3 regions of the Arthrobacter sp. B1I2 genome follow, and region 1 is predicted to be linked to each of the others. Evidence: riboswitches for the same ligand, from Rfam matches in the RefSeq annotation. Region 1 holds a riboswitch; each other region holds the start of a gene.

Evidence for each region. Region 1 has a riboswitch for thiamine pyrophosphate ahead of thiD (bifunctional hydroxymethylpyrimidine kinase/phosphomethylpyrimidine kinase). Riboswitches for the same ligand answer to the same signal wherever they lie in the genome.
Region 2: it holds a riboswitch for thiamine pyrophosphate, as region 1 does, so the genes downstream of both, thiO (glycine oxidase ThiO) here and thiD (bifunctional hydroxymethylpyrimidine kinase/phosphomethylpyrimidine kinase) in region 1, are expected to answer to the same signal.
Region 3: it holds a riboswitch for thiamine pyrophosphate, as region 1 does, so the genes downstream of both, QFZ57_RS06485 (ECF transporter S component) here and thiD (bifunctional hydroxymethylpyrimidine kinase/phosphomethylpyrimidine kinase) in region 1, are expected to answer to the same signal.

What each region holds. Positions count from the first base shown of each region.
Region 1 covers NZ_JAUSYC010000001.1:2,934,685-2,938,986, reverse strand. Annotated here, with positions in the region: gene obgE (GTPase ObgE) at 1-189, opposite strand, end outside; gene rpmA (50S ribosomal protein L27) at 308-571, opposite strand; gene rplU (50S ribosomal protein L21) at 632-940, opposite strand; gene thiD (bifunctional hydroxymethylpyrimidine kinase/phosphomethylpyrimidine kinase) at 1,203-2,723, opposite strand; TPP riboswitch at 2,731-2,828, opposite strand; gene QFZ57_RS13660 (Rne/Rng family ribonuclease) at 2,979-4,302, opposite strand, start outside.
Region 2 covers NZ_JAUSYC010000001.1:2,480,424-2,484,725, reverse strand. Annotated here, with positions in the region: gene QFZ57_RS11665 (TetR/AcrR family transcriptional regulator) at 1-156, shown strand, start outside; gene QFZ57_RS11660 (DUF3107 domain-containing protein) at 217-441, shown strand; gene QFZ57_RS11655 (hypothetical protein) at 467-769, shown strand; gene QFZ57_RS11650 (thiazole synthase) at 851-1,666, opposite strand; gene thiS (sulfur carrier protein ThiS) at 1,671-1,907, opposite strand; gene thiO (glycine oxidase ThiO) at 1,891-3,171, opposite strand; TPP riboswitch at 3,165-3,283, opposite strand; gene thiE (thiamine phosphate synthase) at 3,311-4,045, shown strand; gene QFZ57_RS11630 (RNB domain-containing ribonuclease) at 4,082-4,302, shown strand, end outside.
Region 3 covers NZ_JAUSYC010000001.1:1,396,593-1,400,894, reverse strand. Annotated here, with positions in the region: gene QFZ57_RS06490 (ABC transporter ATP-binding protein) at 1-926, opposite strand, end outside; partial or broken gene QFZ57_RS06485 (ECF transporter S component) at 926-1,550, opposite strand; TPP riboswitch at 1,618-1,758, opposite strand; gene QFZ57_RS06480 (heme-degrading domain-containing protein) at 1,841-2,383, shown strand; gene QFZ57_RS06475 (iron-containing redox enzyme family protein) at 2,553-3,608, shown strand; gene QFZ57_RS06470 (glycosyltransferase) at 3,605-4,302, shown strand, end outside.

The DNA.
Region 1 (4,302 bases):
TGCATGGTGGTAGTCAAGGAGCGTAGTGGTCTGGTGGTCCACGCGCAGGATCACATCACCGCCGTTGCCGCCGTCACCGCCGTCGGGACCGCCCAGGGGCTTGAACTTCTCGCGGTGGACGGAGACGCACCCGTTGCCGCCGTTACCGCCGGATACGTGCAGTACTACCCGGTCTACAAAGCTGGCCACGTGGATCTCCTCAGAAGCTGTTTACCTGGCGCCCCCGGGACGCCACATCGATTGTAATGCGGTTAAAAGAACAGTGGAGCGGACCATCAGGCCCGCTCCACCGCTTCAGAACTGTTTGTTACTCTGCAGCTGCAGCAGCAACGATGTTGACCACGCGACGACCGCGGCGGGTGCCGAATTCAACGGCTCCCGGGGTCAGTGCGAACAGGGTGTCGTCCCCGCCACGGCCAACGCCGGCGCCCGGGTGGAAGTGGGTGCCGCGCTGGCGGACGATGATCTCGCCTGCGGAAACTACCTGGCCGCCGAAGCGCTTGACGCCGAGGTACTGAGCGTTGGAATCACGACCGTTGCGAGTGGAGCTCGCGCCCTTTTTATGTGCCATCTGAAATGCCTGCCTCTAAATTCTGGGGAATCTGCTGAAAAACCTGAACAGTAACGAAGGTTACTGGATACCGGTGATCTTGACCTTGGTCAGTTCCTGGCGGTGACCCTGGCGCTTCTTGTAACCGGTCTTGTTCTTGAACTTCTGGATGACAATCTTCGGACCACGGAGGTCGTTCAGGATCTCAGCCGTAACGGTTACCTTGGCCAGGTCAGCAGCGGCAGAGGTGACCTTGTCACCGTCAACCAGGAGCAGTGCGGGCAGCTGAATGGTGCTGCCAGCTCCACCGGCGACGCGGTTCAGGGTAACGAAGTCTCCGACGGAAACCTTCTCTTGCCGGCCGCCTGCGCGGACAATCGCGTACACCACTTGGGAACTCACTTCTCTCGACGTTTATAACTAAATTTGCGTGCGGAACCGACTATCAAAAGCCTGGTTTATCGCTGTGCCTCAACGCCGTGGGGTCATAACCCAAGTGTTGGCGTAAGCACCGAAGATCCAGAATACGCTAAATCCATCTTCGGCCGCAAATGAGGCTGGTTCCGGCCGCCCTGCTGTGGTAGTAACCACAACCCGGCAGGCGGCGCCGCAACCATCCCCTCCATAATAGCGGTGCCCCTGCCCGCAAGGGTCAGGAATGCAGCCTCGGCGCGTCGAAGAACTCCACTTCCAGGCGGCAGGACTGCCTGAAGGCCGTCACCATCGCTGTCCGCTCCTGGTCCGAGGCCTTCCGTCCGGCTGCATCCACAATGGCGATGGCCTGGCGGGTGGCTTCGGCAAAGCCCTCGTCGGCGTACGTGCGCAGCCAGGCGCCGTATGGATGCCCGTCCGGCCCACCCGAGGCAAGGAACCGGGCATGCAGCTTTTCGCCAACCTCGGCATAGAGCCAGAAGCAGGGCAGGACGGCGGCGGCAAGGACCGCGTAACTGCCCGACGCCGACGCCGCGGTGAGGTGGTCAACGTAGGACTTGGTGACGGGGCCCAAGCCGGTCTGGGCCGGGCGGGTGCTGAGCCACGACCGGTGGAGTTCGGATTCCACTTCAAGGCACTGCTGCGCGGACCGGGCCCAGAACAGCTGGTCGGCCTCCGAGGGTGCCAGGGCGCTGGCCCGCGCCAGCACCCGGGAGTAGCCGTTCAGGTAGAGGGCATCCTGGGCCAGGTAGTAGGCAAAATCCGTTTCGGCAAGATCGCCTGAGACCAGGCCGTGGATAAAGTCCAGCGCGTAGATGTCCGCGAGGTCCTGTTGTGCTTCCGCCCACAACCGGGCCGCGAAGCCGCCTTCCGCCAGGACCGGCCGCACATGGTGGAAATGGTGCACGGGGCCGTTGCCCTGGCCTACCTCCAGCTGGCCGGAGTTCTCAAGTGCGCCTGCCAGCCAGGGCTTGACCGTCCGCAGCGATGCTTCCCAGTCCCCCAGGCGGGCCTGCACCGTGGCCATTGCCGAGGACAGAGAACAGCCGGTGCCGTGGCTGTTGCGGGTAGCGACCCGGTTGCCCTGCACTTCCACCACTTCCTGCCCCAGAAGGCCCACGGTGTTCACCAGCGCGTCCGGGCAGGCCAGGCCTGCCAGGTGGCCACCCTTGACCAATACTGTGGCCACGGTGGCATCCGCCAGGCGCCTCCCCTGGTCCAGCGCCGCGTCCCAGCTTTCCGCCGGGTCCGCGCCCACCAGTATGGCGAGCTCGGGCAGGTTGGGGGTGATGAGGTGTGCAAGGGGCAACAGGTCCCGCAGGGCAGCTTCGGCGGACTCCTTGAGCAACCGGTCGCCGCTCGTGGCCACCATCACGGGGTCAAGGACCACGACGGCGGGACGGACCTTCCCGAGCCATTGGCGGACAGTGCGGATCACCGCCTCATCACCCAGCATGCCGATCTTGACGGCGTCGATGCTGATGTCATCACTGACGGCATCCAGCTGCTGGGCCAGGAAGGCTGCCGGGGGAACGTGGACAGCCTGCACGCCCCGGGTGTTTTGGGCCGTGAGGGCGGTAATCGCAGCCATGCCGTATCCGCCGTGGGCGGCGATGCTTTTGAGGTCCGCCTGGATGCCGGCTCCGCCGGACGGGTCGGAGCCGGCGATGGAGAGGACGCGTGGGACGTCGCGGCCCACGGGCAGCGCCGAAGGATCACCGGATGCAGTTGGCAGGGGCATGGAAAGGGTCGACGACAAGAGACATCCCTTCGCCGGTACTAGCCGGACAGGTTCAACGGGTCTGGATCTCAGCCGGCCTTCTGCGCGGCACCCCGTGTCGATTTTCCAGCCTAGCTGCTTCGGTGCCGGCCGCGGCAAAGTGACGGGCCGGGCACGCAGAAAGTCCCCGCTCCGCTGACCTTTCCCCCTGCACTTCGCGGGGGGAACTGTCCACACAGCGGGGACTTCCTGGGTGGCGTGTTGACCCAGCCCTGGCTAAAGCTCCGAAGCCGGGACTCCTACGCCCAGAATGATGGGCTCCTCCGACTGCCTGCCCTTATCCGCCGGCGCTGCTTTATGGGTGTCCGGGGCCTTGGCTGCGTGCGAATGGCCGGTACTGGCCGCCTGGACGCTCTCGTGGTGCTGGACGGCGGTCTCGTTGGCGGCACCCTGGGCACGGCTGGCAGCGCGGTGGCGCCGCGGCCTGCGTTGCCGGGACTGCTCCAGCGTGTGGTCGGAGTAGTCCTTGTCAGCCGGAGCGGCCACGGTGGCGGGGGATGCCACTCCCCCGTCAGCCTGCCGTTCGGGCCCTGCCTGTTCGGCTGCCTTCACCGCATCTGCGGCCTTGGCGGGCGCGTTCTCCATGGGGGAAGCCGGCTGGCCGAGGTGGGCGAACGCTTCCGCGAGGCGGTCCAGGGTGAGGGCGGGCCTGGGATGCTGCTCCTCCGCGTGTTCCACGAACGGAAGCGGGACTTCCTCGCCGCCGAAGGTCAGGACAGCTGCGGGACGTGCGGGGGCATCGGCGTCGTGCTTCTCCTCTGCAGGAGCAGGAGCAGCAGCAGGAGCCGGTGCAGGCTCGGCCAACGGCGCCTGCCGGGTTGCCGCCACCTCATCGTCGTGCAGGTGGGCCGCGTGGGCGGCAGCGGCGATGTTAGCAAGGGCAAGCCGGGTGGCTTCTGCCTTGGCGTGCCGCTCGGCATCTGTCGGGTCCGGCAGGACGGTGTGGACCTGGACCGCAGGCGCCGGGGCACCCTCGGGCTGCTGGCCGCCGCGTCCCCGCCGCCGTTTGCGCTCGGGACGCACCCCCGGCTGGGTCGCATCGATCCGCTGCCCTTCGGCGCGGTGGGATTCCCCGCGGGCTTCGGGACGGTTGTCGGTGCGCTGGACGTGGTGTTCGGCCGCCACGATGTTGGCGCGGCGGTGCTCCACCGGATCGTCGTGGGTCACTACGCCACGGCCGGCGCAGGCCTCGCACTGCTCGCCGAAGACCTCCAGCAGGCCGGTACCCATGCGCTTGCGGGTCATCTGGACCAGGCCCAGCGACGTGACCTCCGCAACCTGGTGCTTCGTCCGGTCACGGCCCAGGCATTCCACCATGCGGCGCAGGACCAGGTCGCGGTTGGATTCGAGCACCATGTCGATGAAGTCGATCACGATGATGCCGCCGATGTCGCGCAGCCTCAGCTGGCGCACTACTTCCTCGGCAGCTTCCAGGTTGTTCTTGGTGACGGTTTCCTCGAGGTTGCCGCCGCTGCCGGTGAACTTGCCGGTGTTGACGTCCACTACGGTCATGGCTTCGGTGCGGTCGATCACCAGGGAG
Region 2 (4,302 bases), 450 kb from region 1:
GAAGCCGAACTCCTGGGCCGCGGACTGGCCGGGATGGCGCAGGTCAGCGCCCGGTACTGGCTGGAAACGGACGGCAACCTGGACCTCAATGTGGCCAGCGACCTCATCTACCGTTTAGCTTGGCGCGGAATCTCTCGCTTCCCCAAAGAGTCCTAGACTACAAATAAGACAACACCTTGTAGAGAACACGAGCACTTCACAGGCTGGGAGGCCCCCTTGGAAATTAAGATCGGCGTGCAGAACGTTGCCCGCGAAATCGTGCTGGAATCAACCGACGATGCGGAGGCCGTGGCCAAGGTTGTTGGCGAAGCCATCAACGCAGGCAGCGAACTGCGGTTGAAGGATGACAAGGGACGCTTGCTCATTGTTCCGGGCAACGCGCTGGCCTACGTGGAAATCGGTGCCGAAGAGGTTCGGCGCGTAGGCTTCGGCCAGTTCTAAGCCACCCGCCTTTCCAAGGAGATTCATGCTTTCGCTGACCATCGTGGTGCTGGCCACCGTCGCCGCCGGATTCGTCGTCTGGGCCAACGACAAGCGGCACGCGAAGTACGGCGCGGGACTGCCGTCCGGCGTCGCCGTCGGTGTTGCAGCCTTGGTATGGATCATCCTGATGGCAGCCGGTTTCGGTTACCTGCCCGGGCTGACCTGGCTTCCATGGGTCCTGCCCATTGTCCTGGGCATTGCAGCTGCCGTCGCCGCCGTCGTCTACCTGGGCCGCACGCGTGCGCGCCACGACGCGGAGCAGCTCACCGCGGTACTGCGGCGCTGAGTTTCGGCCTGCGCCTGCGGACGGATCAAACAGTTGTGGCCACCACCCGCCCGGGTGGTGGCCACAACTGTATGTCCGGGGTCAGAGGAATTCCGCCCGGCCCTCCATGGCCGATGACGCCAGGGCATGCTCCCGGCGCGGGATGCGCCCGGCTGCCCTTGCCATCCTGCCGGCGGCCACCGCGTGCTTGAACGCCTCGCCCATGAGCGCCGGGTTCTGCGCGCGGGTCACGGCCGTGGCCAGCAGCACCGCGTCGCAGCCCAGCTCCATGGCAAGGGCGGCGTCCGATGCCGTGCCGATCCCGGCGTCCAGGACCACAGGCACGGAGGCCCGGGAAACGATGAGTTCAATGTTGTGCGGGTTCAGGATCCCCAAGCCGGTGCCGATCGGGGAACCCAGCGGCATGACGGCGGTGGCGCCGAGGTTCTCCAGCCGCAGCGCCAGCACGGGATCGTCGTTGGTATAGGCGAAGACCTTGAAGCCGCGGTTGACCAGCTGCTCCGTGGCCTCCACGAGTTCCACGGCGTCCGGCAGGAGCGTCTGTTCGTCGGCGATGACCTCCAGTTTCACCCAGTCGGTCTCCAGCGCCTCCCGGGCCAGCTCCGCCGTGAGGACTGCGTCCCGGGCGGTAAAGCAGCCGGCCGTGTTGGGCAGCACCCGGATCCCGTGGTCCACCAGCAGCTGGAAAAGCGAGCCGGTTTCCGCCGTGGAGTAGCGGCGCATGGCCACGGTGGTCAAGGCGGTGCCGGAGGCCAGGAGGGCCGCGCCCAGGCCATCCAGGCTGGGCGCTCCCCCGGTGCCCATGATGAGCCGCGACCCGAGGGCGACGCCGTCGATCACCAGGGCGTCGCTGGCGCCGGCATTTCCGGCGGGGTTGATGGTGCTGGTTTCGGTCATGGCGTCAGCCTCCCTGTACTGCTGTGACAAGTTCGATGTCGTCGCCATCGGCGAGCGCGGTGGCGAACCATTGGCTGCGCGGCACCACCTGGGCGTTGTGCGCGACGGCGACGCCGAGTTTCCCGCCGTCAGTCGCCTGTCCGTTGTCAGCCAGCGGGCGTCCGGTGACCTGGCTGACCAGCGTGGTGATGGAGGCGCCGTAGGGCACTGTGTGCGGGTTTCCGTTAAGGGTGATGTTCACGCTGTCTCCTTGATGTGGGGGCTTGTGGCGGCGTCGCCGGCCTGGAGAACCGGCCGGGGCTGAAGGGTGCCCAGCGGGGATCGGCTTTTCCGTCCAGCAGTTCCGTGCAGATGGCGGCTGCGGCCGGAGTGAGCAGGACGCCGTGCCGGAAGAACCCGGTGGCAATGATGAGCCCCGGGACGTGCCCGGCGCCTTCGCCGGCGGAGCCAGGGGCCGCCGGCACCCGGCCCAGCAGCGGCGCATTGTCGGGGGTTCCGGGCCGGGCGCGGGCGGTGCACTCCAGGAGTTCCAGTTCAGCGACGGCGGGCAGCAGCGCCTGCGCATCCCGCAGCAGCTGGTACACGCCCCCGGCGCTGACGGCATCGGAAAGGGCGTCCTCCCGCTGCGTGGCTCCGATCACCACGGTTCCGTCCTGCCGCGGGACGATGTACACCGGGATGCCGTGGACCAGGCCCCGCACCGTGGCGGTCACCAGGGGCTGAAGGTGCCGGGGAACGGCAAGGCGGAGGATGTCCCCGTGCACGGGCCGCAGGGGCAGCTCCAGGCCGCCGGGAAGGCCGCCGAGCGCCCCCGCCTGCAGGCCGTTGGCTACCACGGTTTCCCCCGCCAGGACCGTGCCGCCGTCCGCGAGGCGGGCACCGGCAACCGCTCCGCCCTCCCACAAGAGCCCGGCTGCCCGCTCCGGCACGGCATATCCGTCCACCGCCCCGGCAACCGCCAGTTCCGGTTTCTCCTGCACGGTACCGGCCAGGGCCAGCCGCAGTGCCGCTACCAGCCGCCGGGGATCCACCTGGTGGTCGGCCGGGGTCTCCAGGGCGCAGGCAATGGCCGGGCTGAGCAGTGGCTCGCGCTGCCGGGCCTCCCGCACGGTCAGCGGTTCCACCGCCAGCCCGTTGGCCTGCTGTACGGTGCGCAGGTCCATCAGCGCGCGGCGGTCGGCTGCGTCGGCACCCACGGCGAGGGTCGGCGTCGTAAGGTATCCGGGGTCGGCGCCCGTTGCTCCGGCGACGCCGGCGGCGAACCCGGGCCAGCGCGAGGATGCTTCGAGCATGAGTTCCAGGAGGTCTTCCTCCTGGTAGTGCAGTTCGCTGACCGGGGCCAGCATGCCGGCGGCGGCCCAGCTGGCACCGGTACCGGGCGCGTCATCGATGAGGACGACGGAGCGTCCGGAACGCTGCACCTCCCACGCGATTCCGTGGCCAACCACTCCCCCGCCGATGACGGCGACGTCGGCCCGGACGGTGGGTGGGGTGGGGGTACGCATATGGGTTCCTTCCCTACGCCGGCATTACCCGGATCAGGTCAAGCGGTCGGCTCTGACGCCCTCTCAGCCCGGCGCTTTGTGACAGCTGCCGCGGGCTCCCGCAGTACCAGCCCAGTTTAGAGGAACTAGGCTTGCAGCCATGAATGTGTCCACCCCATCCTTCCCCGCGGGCCACCGCCCTTCAGCCACCGAAGTTGTCAATGCCCGGGACAGCGACGCCCTCAAGGCAGCCCGGCTGTACCTCTGCACCGATGCCCGCCGGGACCGGGGTGACTTTGCGCAGTTCGTGGACGCCGCGTTCGCCGGTGGCGTGGACATCATCCAGCTGCGCGACAAGACCATCGAGGCTGCGGAGGAACTTGACCTCCTGGCGGTGCTGAAGGAGACCGCGGTACGGCATGGCAGGCTGTGGGCGGTCAATGACCGGGCGGACATCGCCGTATTGTCCGGGGCGCCGGTGTTCCACATCGGCCAGAAGGACCTGCCATTGGCAGCAGCGCGGACGCTGGTTAACGGAAACGCCGCCATCGGACTCTCCAGCCACACCACCGGACAGGTGGACGCGGCACTGGCAGCAACTGCCGGCCCGGCCGGGCTGGACTACTTCTGTGTGGGTCCCGTCTGGGCCACGCCCACCAAACCGGGCAGGACCGCCGTCGGACCCGGACTGGTGAAGTACGCGGCCGAAGCTTCCCGGCAGGCGGCGGATCCGGTGCCATGGTTTGCCATTGGCGGCATCGATCACGGAAACGTCCACCAGGTGGTGGACGCGGGTGCCCGCAGGATCGTGGTGGTCCGCGCCATCACCGAGGCCCCCGACCCCGCCGCCGCTGCCGCTTCCCTCCTCGACGCGCTGGACGCCACCGGCTCCTGATGCCATATCGGTGGACTTGGAGCTACGCTGATTTTTGTGTCACATCATCGGCTGGCCCCCAACGTCCATGACCACAGGAACGCCGTGGAAGAGGCGTTGGGCCTGCTGCGGACGGAACTCGAACTGCCGGGCCCGTATCCGGCTGAAGCGGTGGAGGATGCCCGGGCCGCGGTGGCAGGGCTGAAGCTGCCGTCCTACGACCTGACCGCCGTCGGGTTCGTGACCATCGATCCGGCGTCGTCCACGGACCTGGACCA
Region 3 (4,302 bases), 1.5 Mb from region 1:
ATCTTCCGGAAGCCTTGGCGGCGCGGACGTTCCCGGGAAACAGCAAGTTGTTCCGCGGCCAACAGGAGGTTTCCCGCGCCGGGGGCGGGGACTGCAGCCCGGTGTCGGGTGGCGGGCACGTAGCCGGGGACCCAGACACCCACCGCGGCGAGCATTGTCCGCGCTTCCGTGAGCACGCGGTCCGGCGGCCCGTCCAGGAGCACGGCCGGATCGGTGTCGGAGCCCGGCTGCAGGACCACGATCCGGTCCACCAGGTCCTTCCACACGGACACCCGGTGCTCAACCACCACCAGCGTGGCCCCGGTCTTGTCCAGGCAGCGCGCCACGGCGTCGCGGACCTCCAGCACCCCGTCCGGGTCCAGGTTGGCGGTTGGCTCGTCCAGCAGGATCAGTCCCGGGCGCATGGCCAGGATGCCTGCCAGCGCCAGGCGCTGCTTTTGCCCGCCGGACAGGGCCGACGTCGGGTGGTCCAGCGGGAGGTGGGACAGGCCGACGTCGGCGAGCGCCTCGTGCACGCGAGCCCAGATGGCGTCGCGGGGCACCGCGAGGTTTTCGGCGCCGAAGGCGACGTCGTCCCCTACCCGCGACAGGACCACCTGGGTCTCGGGGTCCTGCTGCATAAGTCCGGCGCGCCCGCGCTGGGCGCGGGGCACGGCGCCGTCAACCAGCAGCGACCCCGACTCGTCGGCGTCCCCCGCCTCGCCGCCGTCGTCGTTGATATCTCCCAGCACCCCGGCGAGCGCATGCAGGAGCGTCGACTTCCCGGCACCCGAAGGGCCGAGCAGGAGCACCCGCTCCCCGGGCCTGATATCCAGGTCAAGGGCACGGACGGCAGGCTTGGTCCTGCCGGCGTGCCGCCAACCCCAGCCACGGGCGGTGACAGCGGCGGGCCGGACCGTGGCCGCGGCGTCCTGGGCGGGTGCCATCAGGAGAAGACTGGCTCCGCGGCAGCCTTGCGGGACGCGAAGGAGCTCAGCACGCCGGTACGTGCCAGGCCGCGGGTGGCAACCCACGACAGGGCGCCGGCGATGATGGCTCCGGAGATCATGCAGAAGACAATGTAGGCGAGCTTGTCTCCGCCGGAGTAGGCGATGTTCCAGCCCCAGGGCGCAAAGGAGTCGTTCAGGCCGCAGAACAGGCCCGACGCCACACCGGCCAGCAGGGACACGGGCAGGTTGAACTTGCGGTAGACAAAGATCGCGAAGATGATTTCTGCGCCCAGCCCCTGGACGAAGCCCGAGAACAGGACGGACGCGCCGTACTGGGAACCCATCAGGAGCTCGCCGGTGGCCGCGACCGTTTCGCAGAACAGTGCAGCTCCGGGCTTGCGGATGATAAGCATTCCCAGGACGCCGGGGATCATCCAGCCGCCGGCGATCAGGCCGGTCAAGGGCGGGTAGGCCGCGGTTCATCGGCACGGATACTGCGGCCGCGCCCTGGGACCAGGCCCAGAAAATGACGCCGCCGGCGATGGCCACCAGCGCGGCGACCACAATGTCCACGACGCGCCAGGACTTACTGGTGGTCTTCTTGATTGATGCAGTGCTCATGTAATCCTCCTGGGAAACAGGAGGGGAAAGTGGATCCCGGCTGACGGTGTTTGCCGTGCAGCCGCGACACTTTGAGAACTCGACTCCCTTGCGCCGGTACTAACCGGATCAGGTTCGAGGGTCTGCGGCTGTCCGCACTCTCAGCGCCCACCTGCGGTGCCCGGCTCTTGCCAGGATGTCCGACGGCGGCGCTCCCCTGTCGTTTAAGTGTTGCTTTTGGTTTGGGTAAGGCTTTTTTCGCCCGCTTTGGGCGTGCTCAAGTTTACACCTGGCGGGGTAGATTGTGGCCCATGACTGCCAATCCCCCGCATGTGACCGAGTTCGATCCTGATTCCCCCGACGCCCAGCCGGAGGGGTCCGTGGAGGCGCTGATCGCCCGTGTCGAAGCCGAAGTCCGGGAGCTCCAGTTTCCCGGCTTCAGCCTGGATGACTCCCTGAACCTCGGCCTGCTCCTGGTGGAACTGGGCAAGGAGCGGTCCCTTCCCATCGCCATCGATATCACGAAGGGTGAGCAGGTGCTGTTCCATGTGGCGCTGCCGGGCGCTACCCCGGACAACGAACACTGGATCCGGGCCAAGCAGCGCACGGCCGCCCGGTACGAGGTGCCGTCCCTCCTGGTGGGACTGCGGGGCAGGCTGGGCGGTGGCCGGATTGAGGACAACGCCTGGTTTGACCAATCACGGTATGCGGCACACGGCGGCGCGTTTCCGGTCTATGTAGCCGGGGTGGGCGCGGTGGCAACGGTCACCGTCTCCGGGTTGCCGCAACTGCAGGACCATGACCTGGTGGTGGAGGCGCTGCGTGACATTCTTGGGCCGGCGCTGGCGGATTAGGAGCTGAAGGGACCGGCACAGCCATGCGCCCATGGAAGGCTGCTTAGCTTTTATTAGTAATCATGCTTACTATATTGTGACCCGGGTTTCGACGAGGACAGGGCATGGGAGTCACCATGGGCGGTCCCCCGTTCGAGCCCGTCACCAGCGCGGCAGACCAAGGAGCACCATGAGAGTCCCGGAAACCAGAGGTCCCGTCAGCAGCGCCCTGTTCGCGGTTCTTGCAGAGGCCCCGGACGCCCCCAAGGAGGACCTTGAGGAGCTGTACCGGCTGGTGGCGGGGCAGGTGGCTGAAACCGGCGACATCATTGGCGATGAAGACATCCAGCTGGCCCTTTTCTGCCTCTACGAGCTCCACTACTCCGGCTTGGACGGCGTCTCGGACAACTGGGAGTGGGAGCCGGGGTTGATCAGGGTCCGGCAGCTGATTGAAGGGCCGTTTGAGGCGGCTCTCCGCGCCGCGGCACAGCAGGCCGCCGGAGACTTCGAACTGCCCGCCGGTGCTGCCTTGACCAGCGACGAAGTAGCCGACGTCCTGTTCGGCCTCGCCGCCATGGACACGGGTCCCAGCGTCTCCCGCTACGTTGCCAGGAAGGCAAGCCTGGAGCAGCTCAAGGAGTTCCTGGTCCATAAATCCATGTACCAGCTGAAGGAAGCCGACCCCCACACGTGGGCCATCCCCCGCCTCAGCGGACGGCCGAAAGCGGCCCTGGTGGAAATCCAGGCAGACGAATACGGCGGCGGCCGGCCCGAGCGGATGCACAGCGCACTGTTCGCCCGGACCATGCGCGGCCTGGGCCTGGACCACAGCTACGGGGCCTATGTTGATGCCGTCCCCGCCGTCTCCCTCGCCTCGGTAAACCTCATGTCGCTCTGCGGCCTGAACCGGCGGCTCCGGGGTGCCATCACCGGCCACCTGGCAATCTACGAAATGACCTCCTCCCAGCCCAACCGGTTCTACGGCAACGGATTCCGCCGGCACGGTTTCGGCCCGGACGTCACCCACTACTTCGACGAGCACGTGGAGGCCGACGCCGTCCACGAGCAGATCGCAGGGCGTGACCTCGCCGGCGGCCTCGTCGAAGCCGAACCGGAACTCCTCGCGGACGTCCTGTTTGGCGCGACTGCCGTCATGGCCATCGACAACCGCCTGTCCGCCCACCTGCTGTCCTCATGGGAAGCCGGGAAATCATCACTGCGGGCGGCCGTGCCGGCGGCGGCATGACAGTCCCACCCCCTGCCGGGCAGGGGCCGCGCGCCTGGGTGGCACCCAATGCCGAGTACATCCTGCCCCTGCGCTGGACTGACGATTCCGGCCTGGCTGATCTTTCGGGCTACCTCCGGCACCTCGTGGACTGGATTCCCGTCACCGTGGTGGATGGCTCCGGCCCCGGCCTCTTCGAACACCACCGCGCCGCGTTTCCCGCAGCGGTGCGCCACATCCGGCCGGACCCCCACGCTTCCGTGGACCACCGGGAGGCTGGGTGCGCCGGCAACGGCAAGGTGGCAGGCGTCATGGCCGGCGTGCGCGCCTCCAGCGCTGAGTCCCTTGTGATTGCGGACGACGACGTCCGCTACACGCGCGAGGCCCTCGCCGCCGTCGTGCATCACCTGGAATCGGCGGACGTGGTGCGGCCGCAAAACTACTTTGCGCCCTGCCCGTGGCACGCCCGGTGGGACACGGCCAGGACGCTCCTGAACCGCGCCTGGTCCGCCGACTGGCCGGGCACGCTCGGAGTCCGCCGGAGCGCCCTCCTGGCCACCGGCGGCTATGAAGGCGTCCTGTTCGAAAACCTGGAGCTCGTCCGGACCATCAAAGCCGCCGGCGGAGGTGAACGGATTCTCCCGGACCTGTTCGTGGCCCGGCGGCCGCCCACGGCGCGGCACTTCCTGCGCCAACGTGTGCGGCAGGCGTACGA